DNA from 3 places in the Anaerobacillus sp. ABA4_114 genome. Region 3 is predicted to be linked to each of the others. Evidence: riboswitches for the same ligand, from Rfam matches in the RefSeq annotation. Region 3 holds a riboswitch; each other region holds the start of a gene.

Region 1 (5,267 bases), 3.1 Mb from region 3:
TCCTTCAATTATTCAGAGTTAGTATGAGAAGACAATCACAATGCTATCCATAAATTTGAAGAGAAAAAATTAAAGGTTGTGTGAGAATTATCACATTAATGGAGGGAATAGTTCTTTACTATGTAACTATAAGAGCTAAAGGAGTGGATGATATGTTTGAAGGTAAAACAACACGAGTCGTTGTGATTGGAACAGGGTTCGTAGGGACTAGCTATGCATTTTCTTTACTTAATCAAGAAGTTGCAAATGAGCTCGTATTAATCGATGCCAATAAAGAGAAAGCTGAAGGAGAAGCAAGGGACCTTAATCATGGCCTTCCTTTTGGTGCGCAGATGAAAATTTGGGCAGGTGATTATAGTGACTGTCGTGATGCAGATATCGTCGTCATTGCGGCTGGAGCGAACCAAGCGCCAGGTGAAACAAGGTTAGATTTAATTGATAAAAACACCAAAATCTTCAAAACAATCGTGACGAATGTGATGTCTTACAATTTTGATGGAATTTTTATTGTCGCTACAAATCCAGTTGATATCCTAAGCTATGCAACTTGGAAGTTCTCTGGCCTCCCGAAAGAAAGGGTTATCGGATCAGGGACAATTCTTGATACTGCAAGATTTAGATATTTATTAGGGGAATACTTTGATGTAGATTCTAGAAATGTTCATGGATACATTTTAGGTGAACACGGAGATACTGAATTACCTGTGTGGAGCCACACAACGATCGGCAGCAGGCCCGTTCTTTCACTAATCAAAGATACCTCTGAAGGAAAAGCAGAACTTGATGCCCTGTTTGCAGATGTGCGTGATGCAGCCTACCACATCATCAATCGTAAAGGTGCGACACATTTCGGTATTGCGATGGGATTACTTCGATTAACCAAAGCCATCTTGCGTAACGAAAATTCTATTCTTACTATATCCACTCTATTAGAAGGTGAATACGGTTTAGAAGATCTCTATATTGGCGTACCTGCAATCGTCAATAGAAATGGTATTCGAGAAGTCATTGAACTTGATCTCACTCCTCAGGAAACTGAACAGCTTCAACACTCTGCAAAAACGCTTACTGACGCTATGAAACCGGTCCTTCTTTATAAATAGCACTAAAAAAAGGTTCTCCACAAAGGAGAACCTTTTTTGCTTTATTCATTTACTGGTACGACTGCTCCATCATATTCTTCTTTAATGAAGGTTTGAATTTCTTCTGAGCGTAGAACCTCAACAAGCGTTTTTACAGCTTCGTTACTTTCATCACCTTTGTTCACGGTGATCACGTTCACGTATGGAGAGTCCGAACCTTCAAGTGCTATTGCGTCTTCTTGTGGATTTAATCCAGCATCGATCGCATAGTTCGTGTTGATTAAAACAGCATCACCTTCACCTTGCTTATAGATCTGAGGAAGAAGGGAAGCTTCTACGTTTGTTTTAAAGGTAAGGTCTTTTGGATTTTCAGCGATATCTTCGACTTGTGCATCTGTTGGATCGATACCTTCTTTAATCTTGATCAAACCTTTCGCTTCTAGCAATTGAAGCATACGACCGTGGTCTGATACAGAGTTACTCATGATGATTTCTGCACCTTTAGGAAGTGCATCAAGGTTTTCATATTCCTGTGAATAGACACCGATCGGCTCGATATGAATCCCACCAGCGTTTACGAAATCATAGTTATCGTTTTCTTCCATTTGTAGCTCCATATAAGGCACTGTTTGGAAGTAGTTCGCATCTAACTCACCATTAGCGAGAGTTTTGTTCGGAAGAATGTAATCCTGGAAGCGCTCGATTTCAAGAGTAATTCCTTCTTCCTCAAGAAGCGGCTGTGCTTTTTCTAGGATTTCAGCGTGTGGAACGTTTGATGCACCAACAACTAGTTTCGTTTCTTCACTTTCTGATCCTGAGCCTTCACTGTTTCCACCGTTATTTGCTCCACAAGCCGCTAGAGCTGCAAGAGCAACAACTGACAAAAGTAGTAATAGTTTTTTCATGGTTTCTCTCTCCTTTTTTTATCTTATCTTTTATCCATAGCTCGCGTTGTAACATCTCCGATAACCTGAAGAACTGCTACAATAGCGAGAATTAATACAGTTGCGACAAGCGTCACGTCGGGATTATTTCGTTGGAAACCATCTAGATATGCAAGATCTCCTAATCCTCCAGCCCCAACGACACCTGCCATCGCTGTATAGCTCACTAGAGCGATCGCAGTTACTGTTATTCCTGAAATCAATGCTGGCATCGCTTCAGGAAGCAGTACTTTAAAAATAATCTGGCCATTCGTAGCCCCCATCGCTTGGGATGCTTCGATCACTCCCCTGTCTACTTCTCTTAGAGCGATCTCGACCATTCGTGCGTAAAATGGGGCAGCCCCTGCAATAAGTGCTGGCAATGCAGCATTAGCTCCCAGCATCGTACCAACAATATATACAGATAGTGGGATAAGCAAAATAATTAATATGATGAATGGAATCGAACGGAACAGGTTTACAATCCCTGCAACAAAACCGTTAATATATCGATTTTCCCAGACGTTTCCCTTTGAAGTTAAGAAAAGCAGCAGGCCGAGTCCAATGCCGAGTATAAACGTTGCGAACACAGAGATCGCGGTCATGTAGATCGTTTGTAATGCCGCTTCCCACATATCCTCCCAACGCACGTTAGGAAATAGTGAACTAAGCATTTGGAATCACCTCCACTTCTACTTTCTGCTCACGTGCATAGCTCAGTGCTTTGTCGATAGAAGATTGTTCACCTTTTAGTAAGACCGATAGCTTACCATAAGGACCATCCTGCGTATGGGTGACCTTCCCTTGAATGATGTTCACTTCGATCTGAAACTCTCTGATTAACTTCGTTACGAGAGGTGACCCCGTAGCTCCTTTTACAAAAGTAAATTGTACGAGTGTCCCTTCTGCACCTTCAGTAAGATGTGAAATCGATTCTTTCATTTCCTCTGGCTCACTCAGTTGGTTTACAAAATCACGGGTGATCGGCTGCTTGGGATGATGGAAAATATCAAGTACTGGACCTTCTTCAACAACACTGCCACCTTCCATGACCGCAACACGATGACAAATCTTTCTGATCACGTGCATTTCATGAGTGATCAACACGATCGTTAGTCCTAGCTCTTTATTAATTTTCTTTAATAGGTCGAGAATACTATCTGTGGTCTTCGGATCCAGGGCCGATGTCGCTTCGTCACAGAGTAACACTTTAGGGTTATTAGCAAGTGCCCGCGCAATCCCAACTCGCTGCTTTTGACCACCACTTAGTTGAGATGGGTACGCATCTTCTCTCCCGGATAACCCAACGAGGTTGATCAACTCGTCCACTCGAGCTTTTCTTTTCTCTTTCGGCACGCCCGATATTTCAAGCGGGAACGCAATATTTTCTTTTACAGTGCGTGACCAGAGAATATTAAAATGCTGAAAAATCATTCCGATTTCTTGTCTTGCTAGACGAAGTTCCTTGTTATTCAACTTAGATAATGCTTTGTCATCTACTGTTACGCTGCCTTCAGTTGGTCGCTCAAGTAGATTTAACATGCGGATAAGTGTACTCTTTCCAGCGCCACTATATCCGATAACTCCGAAAATTTCGCCTTTTTCAATTGTAAGATCAGTATTCTTCACCGCTTCTACTGGTCCAGAGGCTGCAAAGAACGTCTTCTTTATACCTTTTAACTCAATCATTTGCACACTTCCTTTTACCTTACGATATCCCATCACAATAGGTTGATTTTAAAACCTTTTGAAATAAAAAATGCCTTTCCGCTATGAGCAGAAAGGCACTTGAAATCGATGTCTTTCTCTCATTTCTCAAAGCATCTGCTTTGCAGGAATTGGCACCTTCTCAAACACGCTGTTTGACGGTTGCCGGGCTTCATAGGGCCAGTCCCTCCACCTCTCTGAATAAGAGATATTTAGTTATTAACACGTTACTCTAGTTAAGTACTAAATCGAATTCTAGCATGGGACTTTTAGTGTGTCAATCGATGAGTAAAAAGTCCGAATTTTTAAATAAAACCAGCTGTCAGAGTTTCAACTACTCCTCTAAAGTCAGCCCTCTTTTCTGACAGCGTAAAAGCGCTGCAATCCATACAGCGCTCGCGCCAATGATTCAGTTGTATCTCTATACGGATCAAACATGCTCTCTTATTTACGCTCTTTGATTTTCATACTGCTCGATTTTATCCTCAAGAGAGAGGGTTCTAGATACTTCGTCCCACCCGTTCAACAACATTTCCTTCCAATAGGGATCGATTTCAAACGATACGTGCAGCCCATCATTATCACTAATAGATTGGTTTTCGAGTTGAACAGTGAGTGAATAACCTTCGCTTGCCTTTGTAAATAATTCAGCAACGGTTTCTTGAGGAAGAGCGATTGGAAGGATACCGTTTTTCACACAGTTGTTGTAAAAGATATCTGCGAAGCTTGGTGCGATGATCACTCTAAATCCGTAGTCTAATAGGGCCCATGGAGCATGTTCTCTCGATGAACCGCAGCCGAAGTTTTTACCCGCTACTAGGATTGAAGCCGACCTGTATTGCTCTTCATTTAAAGAGAAATCAGACCGTGCGATTCCATCGTCATCGAAACGCCAATGATAGAACAAAAACTGTCCAAACCCCTGTCGCTCGATCCGTTTCAGAAATTGCTTTGGTATTATTTGATCAGTGTCCACATTCACCTTTTCAAGAGGATAGACGACACCTGTATATTCATTGATAGGTTCCATGATTTCACTCCTTTACACGACAGGCTGCTTCATTTTTCTTGCATCTGTAAATTTGCCTTCCAAAGCAGCGGCGGCTGCCATGGCAGGACTGACTAGATGCGTTCTAGAACCATTTCCTTGCCGTCCCTCAAAGTTCCGGTTTGATGTAGAAGCGCATCGCTCTCCTGGTGGAACGATATCGTCATTCATCGCAAGACACATACTGCATCCTGCTTCTCTCCACTCAAAGCCAGCATCAATAAACACTTGATCTAGTCCTTCTGCTTCCGCTGTTTCTTTGACAGATTTAGAACCCGGCACGACTAGCGCTCGAACATTGCGGTGTACTTTCCTTCCACGAACAATATTTGCTGCGGCTCTAAGATCACTAATCCTTGAATTTGTACAAGATCCGATAAAGACATGTTGGATGTCGATATCCTGAATTGCCATCCCAGCTGTTAACCCCATATACGTTAAGGCCTGTGCGATTGCTTTTTGATCAGCCGGATCTTCATAGTCCTCTGGAAAAGGCACTCTACCGTA
Region 2 (5,267 bases), 3.1 Mb from region 3:
CATTAAATTGTATTTTCGTTGCAGCTGATTGAGTGGTATAAATGAATAGAGAGTCGCCATTCGATTTTGTCGTATGGGGGCGAATTTTATTTTGCATTCTTTTTAATATTCAAATAACAAACATCTAAGAAGGAACCTAATAAGCGATCAATTTAAATTGACTGCAAGATGAGAGGTGTATGACATGACAACCATTTCAATCAGCACAAGAATAGGAAAATATAAAAGTAAAAATGACAATGTTACATTAGAAGATAAAATCGATCGTATCCAAAACGGCGATGAGTTTCTACGCAATAAGCTACTAGAAGATTATCAACCATTTATTAAGAAAATAACGTCAAAAGTCTGCAATCGATACATTAATCAGATGATGGACGAATTTAGTATCGGATTATCTGCTTTCAATGAAGCGATGGATCAGTATCAAAGAGGTCAGGGAAGCCGTTTCCTTACATTCGCAGATATGGTTATCCGTCGTAGGGTAATCGATTATATCCGTAAAGAAGCACGTCAAAATAAGTATATCTATCTCGAACCAGAAGAAGTGGATGAAGAAGGTAGATTAGAAGATAGTTTTGCTGAGCAGAAAGCAGCTCTTGACGTATATGAGATGGACAAGCAGCGAGAAGTTAGAATGTACGAAATTGAAGAATACGAGCAACTCCTGCAAAGGTTCAGTATTACGTTTAAGGTATTGAGTAAGAATTGCCCGAAGCATATCGATGCGAGGGATAATGCCAAAATGATAGCAAAACTTATTGCAGAGGATTCTACTCTTTCAAGCTATCTTCTCGAAAAGAAACAGCTGCCTATAAAAGATTTGCTGTCTCTTGTCTCATGCAGTCGGAAAACGATTGAACGTAATCGAAAGTATATAATAGCAGTTGCATTAATTTATCTAGGAGGTTTTAATGCGCTGAAATCTTATATACAGTAACAGAATGAGGGGGCCAGGGGATGAAAAACGGGGTTATTATGGAGATACGAGGCAGAAAAGCCGTAGTCCTGACACCCGAAGGTGAATTTACAACAATTTTTCTTAAACGAAATCATAACTTATCAATTGGCTCTGAAATTAAACTAGCAAAGAAACCTGAGAAAAATAAAAAAGGTTTCTTTATCCCCTCTATGCCTACGATGGCAGGAATGGCAACGATCATCATGTTGTTTGTTATCGTTGCAAGTGTGATTCCTGTTCCGAAAAATGATGCAGTTGCTGCATATGTTAGCTTTGATATCAATCCGAGTATCGAAGTAGGTGTTAATTCTGACCTGGAAGTAGTACAGTATCAGGCTTGGAATTCAGACGGCGAAGGGCTGAGTTTAGACCAGGATACAAAAAATATGCCACTTGCTGAGTTTGCAAATGTACTAATTTCTAAACTTGAAGAGAATGGCTTTTTAACTGATCAGGGAAAGCTGCTTATCGTAGCGAGTAATGTTGAAGAAAACAGTCGTTATCAGAAGGTGAAAAGTAAGCTTGAAGAAACGATTAATGGTTTGAAAAACAATGAGGTCCTTACAAAACAGGCTGTTGCAATCACTACGATTTTACATGCGGATCATCATACCCGTAAGATGGCAGTTGAGAAGGGTGTGTCTCCTGGAAAGTATATAACTTATCTGGCTGCACAAGATCGTGGAGTAACGATTTCTCTTGAAGATGCCCGCGACCTTTCTATTAAGAAATTAGATTCGCTCGAAAATCGCGCAACTGCATCAGAGGGTAATACAGAACCTATTGAAGACAGGTACGAGCTAGATAATAAAATTACTCAGCTTAATGATAAATCAAATAAAACGGTTGACAGCTCAGAGAATAAAAAAGGACAGAGTAACCAAAATTCTGAAGCAGTGGTAAAAGAAGAAAAAGATCCGATCGGTCAACTATCAAATAAGAACGAAAAGTCTTCATCTCAACCAACTGGAAATAACGATTCTGGTCGTGTGGATAAAGACTCTGAACAAAATGAGAACAACAACGAGAAAAATAGTGGATCCTCAAAAAATGATAAACAAAATGATGATAAAGAAGTCAGAGAAGATAAAGATAACAGAAAAGACAAAGACGATCTAGAAGATAGAGAAGATGATGAGGACGAAGAAGACGAAGAAGATGAAGAAGACGAGCGTGAAGACAATCGCTCAAAAGAAGACAATGATGATTAAGTAAGTGAACAGTGAGATTGACAGTTCGCCACGAATAACTTAGATTAACGCCATTATTTTATATTATTTTTAACAAAGCTAGGGAAATTTCCCTAGCTTTGTTTTAGTTATAACTTCATTCAAAGCATGATTGAGGGGAGGACTTTAACGATATCCAGGAAAGATGCCCTGTCCCCGAATGTTTGTACAACTTCGTGGTTCCTGTCTAGAAGGACAGTCGTTGGTACACCAGTGCACCCATAGTTATCGTACGTATCTCTACCATTATCTTTTAATTCTGGAAAAGGCAGATCGTTCTTGATAGCAAAATCTTTGCCTGCCTCTTCTGTTCTTTCACGTCCAGTCACATTTATTGTTAAGAATGCAAGTTTGTTTAAGTCTGCATGTTCATAAAATTGTTCTTTCATAGGTAGGTCCTTCATACAATCAGGACACCATGAAGCCCAAAACGTAAGCATAACCGGCTTCCCTTCATAGTCGGTTAATGAATACTTTTGATCACCTCTGACCTCTTGTAAAGAAAACGTAGGGGCTTTCACAAAAAGTCTCCTTTCGCATATAGATTTATGGTAACCTTATCAAAATTCTGGTTCTAATCAAAATATTTGATGCGTAGAGTGGATTTGTATAAACTTTCAGAAAATGTTTGACACTAATGCATTGCCTTGCTAAAATAATACTCAATCAAAGTAATTGAATATTCGTTCTTATCTAGAGAGGCGGAGGGACTGGCCCTATGAAGCCCGGCAACCGTCAAACCATTTGGTTTGAAAAGGTGCCAATTCCTGCAGGTATAATGCCTGGAAGATAAGCGGAGCTGATTTCTATAATCCAGCCTCTCTGTCTTTCAGAGAGGCTTTTTTATATTCAATGAGCGTGATGGGAGTGATCGGAGTTGAGAAGAGAGACGGTATACGAGGACCAACGGATATCCATTGGCTCGTTCGTTCTCGAATCAGGAAAAGAACTTGACGAGGTTGAACTTGCATATGAACGAGTAGGACCGAAGGAAGCACCAGTCATTCTAGTCTGTCATGCACTAACGGGCAATCAGTATACGGTTGGAAGGAAACAAGATGGTTGGTGGGAAGGTCTGATTGGTCACGGTAAGTATGTAGATACCTCTGAATTTCAAGTAATCACATTCAACGTATTAGGCGGTTGTAATGGTTCGACCGGACCATTATCTCGTAATCCGTTTACAAACCAACCGTATCAGGCGGATTTTCCATTCATAAGTGTGAGGGATATGGTTCATTCTCAAAAGCGAGCACTTGAAGCACTCGGTATCGATCGACTTCATGCCGTGATCGGTGGGTCGCTTGGAGGCATGCAGGTGCTTGAGTGGGGAATTCTCTACCCTGATGCGATGGAGCATCTTGTTCCATTAGCTGTGACACCATCTTTGAGTGCTTACGGAATTGCATATAATGCCATCTCAAGACATGCCATAACGACTGACCCTGAATGGAAGGGAGGGTATTATGATCAATCGCATCCTCCCGCATCGGGGTTAGCAACAGCACGTATGATCGGAATGATTTCATACCGAACAGATGAGATGTTTCAGAAGAAATTTGGAAGAAGGGTCATTGCAAAACCTGAAGATCACCATGAAGAGGCTCTTTACGACGTCGAATCTTACCTTCATTACCAGGGTAAAAAGCTAGTTGGTCGGTTTGATGCCAATAGCTATTTGTACTTATTAAAAGCAATGGATAACCATGATATTACCAGGGGAAGGGACGCACCGATTGAAGAAGTGAAGGCAAATGTTTTAGCAATTAGTTTTAAAGGTGATTTAATTTACCCTCCTAAAGATCTTGAAGCTTTATTTTCGCTTAAGGCGCGTTTTACGATCGTTGATACAAAGTATGGTCATGATGGATTCCTCGTTGAATTTGATAGATGGGGGCAATTGATTAAAGAACAATTACAAGAACCGTCAAAAATACAAAGGAGTGGATAAGAGATGGCAGAGAAGCGTTATAACCTAGAAACGATTGGCATCCATGGTGGTTTACAGGCAGATCCAGCTACAGGAGCGAGAGCACTACCGATCTATCAATCCAACGCGTACAAATTTAACAGCACGGAACATGCAGCTGATTTGTTTGGTTTAAAAGAAGAAGGGTTTATTTATTCTAGAATTGGTAATCCGACGGTAGGAACGCTTGAAGAACGGGTTGCGGAGCTTGAAGGCGGAATTGGAGCACTCGGTCTTGCAAGTGGTATGGCAGCTATTACAAACGCGATTTTAAATATTGCGAATAGCGGTGATGAAATTGTTTCTGCTTCTACTTTATATGGCGGGACATATAATCTTTTTTCAACGACGCTTCCTAAATACGGAATAAAAACCAACTTTGTTGATCCGAAAGATCCGGAATCGTTTAGAAGTGCGATTACTCCTAATACAAAAGCAATTTTTGCAGAAACGATTGGTAATCCAGGTCTTCACGTACTCGATATCGAGAAAGTGGCTGAAATTGCTCATGAAGCTGGCATTCCGCTTATCATCGACAATACCTTCGCAACACCATATTTATGTAGACCGATCGAGCATGGTGCTGATATTGTTATTCATTCTGCGACGAAGTGGCTTGGTGGTAACGGTTCAACGATGGGAGGTTTGATCGTCGATAGTGGAAAGTTCGATTGGAATTCATCTAAATTCCCAGGCTTTATCGAACCAGATCCTTCCTATCACAACATCGTTTATGCAGAGGCCCTGCCTGAAGCAGCTTTCATCATAAAAGCTCGTGTTCAACTATTACGAGACACAGGCGCCTCATTGAGTCCTTTTAACGCTTTCCAAATCGCATTAGGAATTGAGACACTTCACGTTAGAATGAAGGAACATGTTGCAAACACGCGTAAAATCGTTACCTATTTGAAAGAAAACCCCGCAGTTGAGTGGGTGAGTTATCCTGAAGAAGAAAATCATCCGTCAAAGACCTTAGCTGCAAACTATTTACCAAAAGGTGCGGGAGCCGTAGTCGTCTTCGGAATAAAAGGCGGCCGCGAAACCGGAGCAGGAATTATTAACTCAGTAAACCTGTGGTCACATGTGGCAAACGTTGGGGATGCAAAAA
Region 3 (5,267 bases):
ACCGTAACAGCGAAGGAAAGGTGCTCGGTCACACTCGCCATCGCAGGGACAAGAAGTGCGGGATCATTGATTGGCACTTGCAATCCATCACGGATTGAAGGATCCTTACTCTTTTGGTACACATCATAAACACCAAGAACATCTGCAAAGAAGACCGCATCGAACTTCCCTTTCTCTAATGTCTTAGCAAGGTCGATCCAGTAGTCTAAGTCTTTGTATCTCTGATGACGCTGACTTTCTGGATGCTTCCATAGCCCATGTGAATTGTGCATCGAACTGTTCATGTCGAACGCATTCAAAATGATTTGTTTACTCATCTCTTTGAACCTCCACTCTTTTTTGAAACATAAAAAGGCCTCTTCATAAGAAAAGAAGAGGCCGTGAAAAAGCAACTGTCTTTTCTTATCCTTCAAGCATCGCTTGCTGGAATTGGCACAGTACTCAACCGAGTCTGTTGCCGAGGCTTCAAAGGGCCAGTCCCTCCACCTCTCTTGATAAGAAAGTTTGTTTTATTGAATTTAACGATGAATATACAGCACCGATCGATTCCCTGTCAACAAAAAAATCAAAAAATTATTTCTTTTCTAATTACTTGTTGACATTGCGTTTATTTGTCCGTATTCTATTCTTTAACGCACTACCGCATGCATTTATCTAGAGTCAGGGGAGGAATCTGGTCCAACGATCCTGCAGCAACCGCTTATCTTAAGCAAGGTGCTCATTCCAGCAGACTTTTTGTCTGAAAGATGAAGCTTGTATGGTTCGAATGTTAATGAGCCTAAGTCTACTTTCAGCTGAAAGTAGACTTTTTTTGTATAGAGAAAAAGGAGGATACCGATGCCATTTGCAACTGAAAAGCAGCCTGATTTGAAGGAAGAACTCACTGAACTCGTTGAACTTTTTAAAAGTAGATCTGCAAAATATGATGAAGAAGAAAGGTTTCCTTACGAGAACTTCGAAGATTTAAAGGCGAGGAACTTTTTATCACTCACTGTACCAAAAGAATATGGAGGCTCCGGTCTTAACTTGTACGAGTTCTTGAAAGTTCAAGAACAGCTCGCATCAGGTGATGGTCCGACGGCACTGTCCCTCGGCTGGCAGCTTGGAGTCATCTTAGAAATCGCTGAATCGCGAGCCTGGGATGAAGCGGTTTTCGAAAAAGTGTGCCACTTGATCGTAAACGAAAAAGCACTACTCAACCTTGCGCAAACTGAAAAAGCAACCGGCAGCCCTTCACGCGGCGGGATTCCTCAAACGACTGCTACAAAAACGCCGGAGGGCTGGATCATCAATGGACGAAAATCCTTTACGTCGATGGCCGTGGCGCTTGATTACTCCATCGTCACAGCTGACGTTGATCAAACCGGTAAGAAAGGGTTTGTCCTGATTGATCATAAGCTTGAAGGCGTACAAATTGAGGAAACGTGGGACAGTATCTCCATGAAAGGGACAAAGAGTGATGATCTCGTGCTACATAACGTCCACGTTAAACCTGAGGATCTATTGGTAATTGAGGAGAACCACAAAGCCTCTCCGAAAGGATGGTACCTGCAGATTCCAGCCGTTTACCTTGGCATCGCCTCTTCAGCCATGGACTACACGGTCGAATTCGCCTCCTCCTTCTCCCCTTCAACACTTCCTGGTCCGATCAAAGACGTGCCAGAAGTAAGGAGAAAGATCGGCGAGATGCAGTTAGAGCTATTCAACGCGCGAGAAGTTCTTTATGCTGTCGCAAAGAGATGGAGTGAAAACCCTGAAGAGCGTCCGCATATGGGAGCGGACTTAGCAGCAGTGAAGCATATCGTAACAAATAGTGCGAACCGAGTCGTAGATTTAGCGATGCGCGTGGTCGGTGCTAGAAGCCTGTCTGCCAGCAACCCATTACAGCGCCATTTCCGAAACGTACGAGCAGGGCTTCATAACCCGCCGACAGACGATGCAATCGTGTATAGTCTTGCGAAAAGCGTGTTTGCTGACTGAGTATGTGTAAGAAAATTGTGATGACACTAGTTTAGGAGAGTGAAAACAATGAGCAATGTTGTACTTATTTACGGAGGAAACTCCCTTCAATCGAGACTAAAAGGAATCAAGGACTATGCAGAAAGTTATTTAAAGGAGCAGTCGATCTCCTATGAATCAATCAATGTAATCGACTTACCCGCTACCGATTTAATTACCGCTAACTTTAGCAGCGCTGCGATTTTGGAAGCGAATGAAAAAGTAGAAAAAGCAGATGCCGTTATTATTTTATCGCCTGTTTATAAAGCTGCTTATACAGGGATATTGAAGACGTACCTCGATCTTCTTCCTCAAAAAGGATTGAAAGGAAAAGCCGTTCTTCCATTGATGATCGGTGGATCGTTCGGGCATCTCCTTGCGATCGATTATGCGCTTAAGCCTGTACTCTCTTCTCTTGGAGCGACGAATCTCCTTAGCGGTGCGTATGTGATCGACCAGCATGTTCAGCGTGGTGAGGGGAATGAGTTTATTTTGGATGAAGAGGCGAAGGAGCGGTTGAAGGGGAATTTGGAGACGTTGGTGGAGGAGTTGGCATAATAGGTAAGAAGCCTCAAATATTGAAAAAGCCCTCTCTCTGAGCAGGGCTTTTTCAATCTAGCTATTAACGTTTAACTATTCAGATTGGTAAACGACATTTCCTGTACTTCTCTCAACAACTTTGGTATTAGCCCATTTTTTTGCACTCTCAATTGCTGCTTGTTTACCCCAGAAATTTTCTAAATGTCCTTTACTAGAATGAATAACATCATAACGAGGCGCCCCGTGTTCAAAGTTCCATACTTCGTTATCATAAGTAGTAGAATCATCTACAATACTGGTATTCGCCCAGCGTTCAGCATAATCGATAGCTGCATTTAAAATTGCAAATTCCTCGAGTACACCCATTGAGTTATGATAAACCTTGTAACGATTTGAATCTAAATCTGGAAATGACCAATGTTGTACCCCATCATTATCAACAACAACTGTGTTCTTCCATTTTTCTGCATAGTCGATTGCTACACTCTTAACAGCAAACACTTCCAAAACATTCTTTTGTGAATGATAGACTTTATACTTCGGATTTAACCCTTCAAAGCGCCATACTTCTTCATCCGTATCACTGTTTACCACTACTGTATTCTTCCATTTCTCAGCGTAATTAATCGCATCTGTTTTATTCACAAAGCTCTTAAGCACTCCTTGAGAAGTATGAACGACATCATATTTGTATTCGAAAGAAACGCCAAGGTAATCACGCGGATCTTTCGCATTTGTTCTAGATCCGTTCCAAGTTCCTTCATGAATTTCAAAATGCAAATGCTGACCAGTCGAATTCCCAGTGTTACCCATATACCCTATGAGCTCATTTTGTGTTACTGACTCTCCAACAGAAAACTTTCTTGAACTTAAATGCGCATAAAGTGTTTCATAGGTTTGTCCATTAATATTGTGGCGAATAATTATGTAGTTTCCATATGAGCCACGATATACAGATTCTACTACTGTTCCAGAAGCAGAGGCTAGAATCGGTATTGTCCCCGCTTTAGCAATATCCATTCCTGAATGATATGACCCATTGCGATCACCAAAATTTGATGTGATATAGTTTTCCGGATTTGCAAAATCAACTGGCCAAGCAAAGGTTGCGCTAGCATTCGTTTTACTTGGTGTAAGGGAAAAGACACTAAAAGTTAACACCAAAATCAATGAAAAACTTAATAACTTTTTCATTTTACTCCTCCTTTTACAATTTAGGTTTGTAAAACATTCCTTTCTATTTTGAAATATCTTACAACTAAACTTTATCATGAGTACAAAGGAAGGAGTATTGGGAAATACACTGTTCTTATGCTTAGATCCGCTCTAATAATTTCTTTAAATTTCCCAACTTATAATCAATAGGATTCGACTGTAAAGTAGCGAATAAAAATATAAATCCAACTTATGTTTTTAATATAAAACAAAAAGAACCCTCTTTCAGTAGAGGGTCTAGCTTAATATGGCTATACTTTTTTGATTCCATTAGCTCGTGTCCAATTGCTTGCTCGATTTCTTCACTGAACTGTTGAAGTTCCTTTCGGATGCTTTCTCGACCTAAATTTGAAAGGTCCATATGACTCTCCGAGTGATTACCAATTTCATGCCCTTCTTCCGCAACCCGGCGAGCGATCTTTGGATAATAATCCCCTGACTACCAAGCATAAAGAAGGTGGCTTTGGCGCCGTGTTTTTCAAGGATATCCAGTACTTTTGGCGTTACGGTTTGGTGTGGTCCATCATCAAAAGTTAATGCAATGTATTTTCCATCCTCATCTAATTGGACCTGATCAGGTTACGTGCCCTTTTCTTGAAGTCCCTTTCTTCCATCGTGCTATAAAATGATCCTTTCTTCTCCTTAATCCATTGGTGGATCGATTGATTGACCTTTTGACTATTGGTTTGCAAGTCACTGATTGACGTTGTATAAGTTTCTGATTCTGTCGTACGTGTTTGGAGGTTAAGACCTGGGTATTTACTCATGTCTTCTTGATCGACTTCTACTTTTACTTCTGCCTTGCTCGGAAAGAATTGTGTTACGCCTCCCCATACAGCTGCAATGAGCAAAAGAAAGAGAAGAACCCAAGCTGGCCACTTCAAACGTCTACGATGTTTCATATATCATTTCCGCCTTTTATTAGAAATTTAAACACTAGTTAGTATAACTTGTATTTAATCCATAAAAAAAATGATTGAATCTTTACGCAAATGAAAGTCTTAACCGGTTAAATCTTTTTCGAAGAAATGTTTTTTAATAAAAGAAAGAGTCTCCCAGAAGTATAAAACTAATGAGAGACTCTCTTATCTCGACACGAATTTTGAGTAATCCAATCAAAATCCAGTCAATATTCAGTTTCAAATCCCATTGGTGGATTTGAGGACAGCTTACATCATGCCGCCCATTCCACCCATACCGCCCATGCCGCTCATGTCAGGCATGCCGCCGCCTTCGTTTTCCTCAGGCTTGTCAGCGATAACTGCTTCAGTTGTAAGAAGCATAGCAGATACAGATGCAGCGTTTTGTAGAGCTGAACGTGTAACTTTTGTAGGGTCAACGATACCAGCGTCTACCATGTTTACCCACTCACCAGTAAGAGCGTTGAAGCCGATACCGATCTTCTCGCCTTTCAGGCGCTCAACAACAACGGATCCTTCAAGACCAGCGTTGTGAGAGATCTGACGGATTGGCTCTTCTAGTGCGCGAAGAACGATCTTCACACCAGTTGCTTC

Evidence for each region. Region 3 has a riboswitch for S-adenosylmethionine ahead of ACXAEY_RS20335 (acyl-CoA dehydrogenase family protein). Riboswitches for the same ligand answer to the same signal wherever they lie in the genome.
Region 1: another riboswitch for S-adenosylmethionine. It lies ahead of ACXAEY_RS04295 (methionine ABC transporter ATP-binding protein); the one in region 3 lies ahead of ACXAEY_RS20335 (acyl-CoA dehydrogenase family protein).
Region 2: another riboswitch for S-adenosylmethionine. It lies ahead of metX (homoserine O-acetyltransferase MetX); the one in region 3 lies ahead of ACXAEY_RS20335 (acyl-CoA dehydrogenase family protein).

Annotation. Positions count from the first base shown of each region.
Region 1 is NZ_JBSWUM010000001.1:879,672-884,938, reverse strand. Features, by position in the region: gene ACXAEY_RS04310 (L-lactate dehydrogenase) at 153-1,103, shown strand; gene ACXAEY_RS04305 (MetQ/NlpA family ABC transporter substrate-binding protein) at 1,145-1,987, opposite strand; gene ACXAEY_RS04300 (methionine ABC transporter permease) at 2,011-2,679, opposite strand; gene ACXAEY_RS04295 (methionine ABC transporter ATP-binding protein) at 2,672-3,694, opposite strand; SAM riboswitch class I at 3,811-3,920, opposite strand; gene leuD (3-isopropylmalate dehydratase small subunit) at 4,161-4,742, opposite strand; gene leuC (3-isopropylmalate dehydratase large subunit) at 4,755-5,267, opposite strand, start outside.
Region 2 is NZ_JBSWUM010000001.1:857,948-863,214, forward strand. Features, by position in the region: gene sigI (RNA polymerase sigma-I factor) at 185-940, shown strand; gene ACXAEY_RS04205 (anti-sigma factor domain-containing protein) at 961-2,172, shown strand; gene ACXAEY_RS04210 (TlpA family protein disulfide reductase) at 2,292-2,711, opposite strand; SAM riboswitch class I at 2,877-2,986, shown strand; gene metX (homoserine O-acetyltransferase MetX) at 3,068-4,141, shown strand; gene ACXAEY_RS04220 (O-acetylhomoserine aminocarboxypropyltransferase/cysteine synthase family protein) at 4,145-5,267, shown strand, end outside.
Region 3 is NZ_JBSWUM010000001.1:3,931,418-3,936,684, forward strand. Features, by position in the region: gene ACXAEY_RS20330 (LLM class flavin-dependent oxidoreductase) at 1-317, opposite strand, end outside; SAM riboswitch class I at 400-501, opposite strand; SAM riboswitch class I at 648-753, shown strand; gene ACXAEY_RS20335 (acyl-CoA dehydrogenase family protein) at 838-1,980, shown strand; gene ssuE (NADPH-dependent FMN reductase) at 2,029-2,556, shown strand; gene ACXAEY_RS20345 (M23 family metallopeptidase) at 2,632-3,732, opposite strand; gene ACXAEY_RS20350 (polysaccharide deacetylase family protein) at 3,944-4,171, opposite strand; gene ACXAEY_RS20355 (polysaccharide deacetylase family protein) at 4,096-4,296, opposite strand; gene ACXAEY_RS20360 (hypothetical protein) at 4,314-4,655, opposite strand; gene groL (chaperonin GroEL) at 4,923-5,267, opposite strand, start outside.